Linked DNA regions of Azospirillum brasilense. The protein of the gene in region 1 interacts with the protein of each later gene in a pairwise test. Links are inferred from orthologs where the notes say so. Each region holds a gene or a part of one and is shown in the gene's direction. Other genes may lie near its edges. The genes, in order: uvrB and uvrA.

Region 1 (3,294 bases):
AAGTTGACCTGGGCGCCGTGGCGCCGCCCGGCCCCGGACACCGCCCCGACCGCCTCGAAGGCGGCCGGCCTCTACATGATCTGCACGCTGTCCAAGCACGCGGCGGAGGCCGAGGGCTACCAGGACGCTCTGATGCTTGACTACCGCGGCTATCTGGCCGAGGCGACCGGGGCGAACCTGTTCCTGGTGATGGACGGCAAGATCCACACGCCGAAGCCCGACTGCTTCCTGGACGGCATCACCCGCCGCACGGTGATCGACCTCGCCAAGGCCCGCGGCATCGAGGTCATCGAACGCCACATCCAGCCCGACGAACTGGCGAACACCCAGGAGGTCTTCCTGACCGGCACCGCGGCCGAAGTGACCCCGGTCGGCCAGATCGGCGACCACCGCTTCACACCGGGCCGCGTTTGCGAGACGCTGGTGAAGGACTACGACGCGCTGGTGCGCGGGTAAGGGACACGCCCTATTTTCCCTCCCCCTGCGCAGCTCTCGCGCAAACCAAAGGTTTGCGCTGACGCGGCAGGCGGACCATAGGTCCGCTGAGAGCGGGGGAGGGCCAGGGGCAAGCGCGAGCGGACATTCCGGACAAGCCCACGCTCGACAGCGGGGGTGGGGTGGGCCATATACTCGGTTCCCGTTCCGTACCCCTGGCGCGAGCGCACCCGCATGTCCCATCCCGTCCTGACCGCCCTCCCGCAGAAGTCCCTGCCCAAGCTGGAGGCGGGCAAGAAGTTCGAACTGGTGTCGGAGTTCAAGCCCTCCGGCGACCAGCCGCGCGCCATCGGGGAACTGACCGAGGGGCTGCGCGCCGGCGAGAAGGATCAGGTGCTGCTCGGCGTCACGGGGTCGGGCAAGACCTTCACCATGGCGCACGTCATCCAGCACGTCCAGCGCCCCACCCTGGTGCTCGCCCCGAACAAGACGCTGGCGGCGCAGCTCTATGGTGAGATGAAGTCCTTCTTCCCGAACAACGCGGTGGAATACTTCGTCTCCTACTACGACTACTACCAGCCTGAAGCCTACGTTCCGCGCACCGACACCTTCATCGAGAAGGAATCCTCGATCAACGAGCAGATCGACCGGATGCGCCACTCGGCGACGCGGGCGCTGCTGGAGCGGGACGACGTCATCATCGTGGCGTCGGTCTCCTGCATCTATGGTATCGGCTCGGTCGAGACCTATTCGGAGATGACCGTCGACCTGCGCAAGGGCGAGGTCGTCGCCCAGCCCGACCTGCTGCGCAAGCTGACCGAGCTTCAGTACAAGCGCAACGACGCCGCCTTCGGGCGCGGCCTGTTCCGGGTGCGCGGCGACACGGTGGAGCTGTTCCCCGCCCACATGGAGGATCGCGCCTGGCGCATCTCCCTGTTCGGCGACGAGATCGAGGGCATCCACGAGATCGACCCGCTGACCGGCGAGAAGATCGCCTCGCTGGAGGCCGTGCGCATCTATCCCAACAGCCACTATGTGACGCCCAAGCCGACGCTCAACCAGGCCATCGAGCAGATCAAGCGCGAGCTGAAGCTGCGGCTGGAGGAGTTCAACGCCCAGGGCAAGCTGCTGGAGGCGCAGCGGCTGGAGCAGCGCACGACCTTCGACATCGAGATGATGGCGGCCACCGGTGCCTGCGCCGGCATCGAGAACTATTCACGCTACCTGACCGGCCGCGCGGCGGGCGAGCCGCCGCCGACGCTGTTCGAGTATCTGCCGGGCGACGCGCTGCTGATCGTGGACGAGAGCCACGTCATGGTTCCGCAGATCGGCGGCATGTACCGCGGCGACCGGATGCGCAAGGAAACGCTGTCCGAGTACGGCTTCCGCCTGCCCAGCGCCATGGACAACCGCCCGCTGAAGTTCGAGGAGTGGGAGGGCATGCGCCCGCAGACGGTCTTCGTCTCGGCCACTCCCGGCCCGTGGGAGATGGAGCGCACCGGCGGCGTCTTCGCCGAGCAGGTGGTCCGCCCGACCGGCCTGATCGACCCGGAGGTGATCATCCGTCCCACCGAGACCCAGGTGGACGACCTGATCCACGAGTGCAAGGAGGTGGTGGCGAAGGGCAACCGCGTGCTGGTCACCACGCTCACCAAGAAGATGGCCGAGGCGCTGACCGAATACATGCACGAGGCGGGTCTGCGCGTGCGCTACATCCACTCCGACGTGGAGACGCTGGAGCGCATCGAGATCATCCGCGACCTGCGGCTCGGCGCCTACGACGTGCTGGTCGGCATCAACCTGCTGCGCGAGGGCCTGGACATCCCCGAATGCTCGCTGGTCGCCATCCTGGACGCCGACAAGGAGGGCTATCTGCGCTCCAAGACGTCGCTGATCCAGACCATCGGCCGCGCCGCGCGCAACGTCGAGGGGCGGGCGATCCTCTACGCCGACAAGGTCACCGCCTCCATGCAGTACGCCATCGACGAGACGGCGCGCCGCCGCGAGAAGCAGCGGGCCTACAATCTGGAGCACGGCATCACGCCGGAATCCGTGAAGAAGGCGATCGGCGACATCCTGGAGAGCGTCTACGAGCGCGGCGACCACGTCACCGTGAAGACCGGCCTGAACGCGACGGAGCTGGTCGGCCACAATCTGAAGTCCGTGATGGCCGACATGGAGAAGCGCATGAAGGCCGCCGCCGCCGACCTGGAGTTCGAGGAGGCCGCCCGCCTGCGCGACGAGCTCCGCCGGTTGGAGGCGATGGACCTCGGGCTGGAGCAGCCGGGCAGCATCGGGATCAGCTCCGCCCGCCAGGGCCGCGGCATTCCCGAGGGCGCTCCGAAGAAGCAGGGCCGCCGCGGACGGCGCTGACCGGGAAGGGCGGAGTCGCGTCGGGAATAATGTCCCCGTCCCAAGCGTTCATCCTGCCAGTACGGCCCGCTCGCCGGGCCGCGACCCCTGGCACAGGAACGCCAATGACGACGCTCCGCTCGCTGTTTCTTTTGTCCTTCGCCGCCCTCCTGCTGTCCGGCTGCTACGTCGCCGCGGGGAGTCCGGGACCTGTCTATGGCTACGGACACCGTTCCTATGGCTACGGCTATTACGAGCGCCCGCAGTACCGCCATTACGGGCCGCCCCCCGTCGTGTATGGCCGCCCCTACTATGGTGGCTATTACGGGGGGCATCGCGGCGGTCACCATGGCGGCCCCCGTCATCATCACCGGCATGGCGGCTGGTGAGGAGCGGCGGGGCCAGCCCGTGACCGGAAATCGTCGTTAACAAAGGCTCAATGCTTTGGTCCGATCATGACCTGAATACATTCGCTCCCGCTGATGCACGATCCAAGGCGCGGCAGCG
Region 2 (3,748 bases), 1.2 Mb from region 1 along the record:
GGCGGCCCCAGACGGAGCAGTCCACCCACTGGGTGGTCTTGCGGTCGCCGAATCCGACGTCGTTGGCGACGCGGAAGCCCAGAACCTTTTCGCCGCTCTGCGTGGAGCGAAGCTCGCCATCCGCGCCGAGGCGCCCCGTAAACGTCCATACATTCATCGCACGTGTCTCCTAGCGCGGGTTCCCGGTATCCCATCCGACCCGTTCGGGCGCCCGGCGGAAGGGCGTCCGGATACCGGGGGTGTCTGTTCGCAGGGCCGGTTTGATCCGTGGTCCGGTCCATGCCCGCCCCGCCTTGCTTCACAAAGCACGGGGGATGGGCACGGGTCAACCGCCGCCGCCGGAGCGTCTTGCCCCTTCCGTCCGGATCAACCCGCCCGGCCCGCACGAAAGAGAACACTCCATGAACAAACATAGCAGAGAGAGTCCGTGCCGCCAACCGATTCCTTGGTGGCTCCCCAACATCGTCTCCCCGGCGCCTCTCCGCTCCCTCCCCGGCGTTCCCGCATCCCGCCCCTGCGTCCCACGCGGCCGGAAAGGGACGCGCGCCGGTGGCAATACGCCTGCGCGTGGCACATATCTGTCCGGGCTTTCGGAGCTTTTTTTGGCGCCTTCCCTTCCCCTCCGGTTTCGGCTAAGAACACTCCATGAACAAGCACATCAGTGTCCGCGGCGCGCGGGAGCACAACCTCAAGAACGTCGATGTCGATCTGCCTCGGGACGAGCTGATCGTCATCACCGGCTTGTCGGGATCGGGCAAGTCATCGCTGGCGTTCGACACGATCTACGCGGAAGGCCAGCGGCGTTACGTCGAGAGCCTGTCGGCCTACGCGCGCCAGTTCCTGGAACTGATGCAGAAGCCGGACGTCGACTCGATCGAGGGGCTGTCGCCGGCCATCTCGATCGAGCAGAAGACGACCTCGAAGAATCCGCGCTCCACCGTCGGCACGGTGACGGAGATCTACGATTACATGCGCCTGCTGTGGGCGCGGGTCGGCATCCCCTACTCCCCGGCCACCGGCCTGCCCATCGAAAGCCAGACGGTCAGCCAGATGGTCGACCGCATCCTGGCGATGCCAGAGGGCACGCGCCTGCTGCTGCTGGCGCCGCTCATCCGTGGCCGCAAGGGCGAGTACAAGAAGGAGATCCAGGACCTCCGCAAGCGCGGCTTCCAGCGCGTGCGCGTCGACGGCACGATGCACGAGATCGACGAGGTCCCGGCGCTCAACAAGAAGCTGAAGCACGACATCGACGTGGTGGTCGACCGCATCGTCGTCCGCGAGGGGCTTGGCAACCGCCTGGCCGATTCGCTGGAGACGGCGCTCGGCCTCGCCGACGGCATCGTCTTCGTCGAGAACGCCGAGACGCACGAGCAGACCGTCTTCTCGCAGAAATTCGCCTGCCCGGTGTCCGGCTTCACGATCCCGGAGATCGAGCCGCGGCTGTTCTCCTTCAACAACCCGTTCGGCGCCTGCCCGGCCTGCGACGGGCTGGGCAGCAAGATCTACTTCGACCCCATGCTGGTCGTCCCGGACGAGCGGCTGTCGCTGAAGAAGGGCGCCATCGCCCCCTGGGCCGGCTCCTCCTCGCAGTATTACGTGCAGACGCTGGAGAGCATCGCCAAGCATTTCGGCGTCGCCATGGACACGCCCTGGGAGACGCTGCCGGAGAAGGTCCGCCAGACCATCCTCTACGGTTCCGACGGCGCGCCGATCACGATGACCTACGACGACGGGCTGCGCAGCTACCAGACGAACAAGGCCTTCGAGGGCATCGTCAACAACCTGGAGCGCCGCTACCGCGAGACGGAAAGCGCCTACATGCGGGAGGAGCTGTCCAAGTACCAGTCCTCCCAGCCCTGCGAGACCTGCAAGGGCGCCCGCTTGAAGCCGGAAGCGCTGGCGGTCAAGGTGCACGGCCAGCACATCTCCCAGGCGGCGGAGATGTCCATCGCCGACGCGGCGACGTGGTTCAGCACGCTGAACGACCATCTGCGCCCGAAGGACAAGGAGATCGCCTACCGCATCCTCAAGGAGATCAACGAGCGGCTGGGCTTCCTCAACGCGGTCGGGCTGGAATATCTGACGCTCAGCCGCGGCTCGGGATCGCTGTCCGGCGGCGAGAGCCAGCGCATCCGCCTCGCCTCGCAGATCGGGTCGGGCCTGACCGGTGTGCTCTACGTGCTCGACGAGCCGTCGATCGGCCTGCACCAGCGCGACAACGACCGGCTGCTGGCGACTCTGAAGCGGCTGCGCGACCTCGGCAACACCGTGATCGTGGTCGAGCATGACGAGGACGCCATCCGCACCGCCGACTATCTGGTGGACATGGGCCCCGGCGCCGGCCAGCACGGCGGCACCGTGATCGCCCAGGGCACCCCGGCGGAGGTCCAGGCCAATCCGGACAGCGTCACCGCCCAGTTCCTCAACGGCACCCGCTTCGTGCCGGTGCCGGACCAGCGCCGCCCCGGCCACAAGGGCCAGTTCCTGGAGGTGAAGGGCGCGCGCGCCAACAACCTTCAGAACGTCTCGGCGCGCATCCCGATGGGCACCTTCACCTGTGTGACCGGCGTGTCGAGCGGCGGCAAGTCCACCCTGATCATCGAAACGCTCTACAAGGCGGTGGCGCGCAAGCTGATGGGCGCCCGCGAGCATCCGGCGGAGCATGACGAGCTGCTGGGGCTGGAGAATCTCGACAAGGTCATCGACATCGACCAGTCGCCGATCGGCCGCACCCCGCGCTCCAACCCGGCGACCTACACCGGCGCCTTCACCCCGATCCGCGACTGGTTCGCCGGCCTGCCGGAGGCCAAGGCTCGCGGCTACGGCCCCGGCCGCTTCTCCTTCAACGTGAAGGGCGGGCGCTGCGAGGCGTGCCAGGGCGACGGCGTCATCAAGATCGAGATGCACTTCCTCCCGGACGTCTACGTCACCTGCGACGTCTGCCACGGCAAGCGCTACAACCGCGAGACGCTGGAGGTCACCTACCGCGACAAGACCATCGCCGACGTGCTCGACATGACCGTCGAGGAGGGCAAGGAGTTCTTCAAGGCGGTGCCCGGCATCCGCGACAAGCTGGAGACTTTGGAGCGGGTGGGCCTCGGCTACATCCACATCGGCCAGCCCGCCACGACCCTGTCGGGCGGCGAGGCGCAGCGGGTGAAGCTGTCCAAGGAACTGAGCCGCCGCGCCACCGGCCGCACCCTCTACATCCTCGACGAACCGACCACCGGTCTGCATTTCGCCGACGTCGAGAAGCTGATGGAGGTGCTCCACGCGCTGGTCGACCAGGGCAACACGGTGCTGGTGATCGAGCACAATCTGGAGGTCATCAAGACCGCCGACTGGATCATCGACCTCGGCCCCGAAGGCGGGACCGGCGGCGGCGAGATCGTCGCCGAGGGCACCCCGGAAGACGTGGTGAAGGTCAAGCGGAGTTACACCGGCCAGTATCTGGCCCCCTACCTGAAGGCGAAGCCGAAAAGCCGGAAGAGGGCGTAAAGAAGGGCCGGGGTCATCCCCGGCCCTTTTCTTTTGACCGATTTTTGTCCCGGAAACAAAGCCGCCGCGGGGGCGTTTCCTCTTCATCGTTCGCCAAACAGGATGGAGACGGAGCATGTCCAGGACCATGATGTCCGGTGTGGCGCTGGCCTTCGGCGCGGCCCTGCTGGTCAGCGCCTGCGGGACCGACGAGTCCACCAGCACCACGACCACCACCACGACCACCTCGCCCGGCTACGGCAATTCCAGC

The links.
Region 2: the proteins of uvrB (region 1) and uvrA interact in binary tests that used the Escherichia coli proteins (3 or more experiments, as listed by UniProt). The link is inferred for Azospirillum brasilense from one-to-one orthologs.

What each region holds. Positions count from the first base shown.
Region 1 is NZ_CP032346.1:1,822,267-1,825,560, forward strand. What follows is about bases 259-3,238. They hold uvrB (excinuclease ABC subunit UvrB), read left to right. Parts: upstream 259-669; coding sequence 670-2,808; downstream 2,809-3,238. Other genes in these bases: D3869_RS22235 (branched-chain amino acid aminotransferase), read left to right, coding at 259-456; D3869_RS22245 (neuropeptide-like protein 29), read left to right, coding at 2,913-3,176. In the rest of the region: more of D3869_RS22235, read left to right, coding at 1-258. UniProt on the Escherichia coli protein: The UvrABC repair system catalyzes the recognition and processing of DNA lesions. A damage recognition complex composed of 2 UvrA and 2 UvrB subunits scans DNA for abnormalities.
Region 2 is NZ_CP032346.1:581,366-585,113, forward strand. The notes cover bases 265-3,698. They hold uvrA (excinuclease ABC subunit UvrA), read left to right. Parts: upstream 265-645; coding sequence 646-3,498; downstream 3,499-3,698. Other genes in these bases: D3869_RS16740 (hypothetical protein), read left to right, coding at 3,614-3,698. Outside these bases: D3869_RS16730 (single-stranded DNA-binding protein), read right to left, coding at 1-157; more of D3869_RS16740, read left to right, coding at 3,699-3,748. UniProt on the Escherichia coli protein: The UvrABC repair system catalyzes the recognition and processing of DNA lesions. UvrA is an ATPase and a DNA-binding protein. A damage recognition complex composed of 2 UvrA and 2 UvrB subunits scans DNA for abnormalities.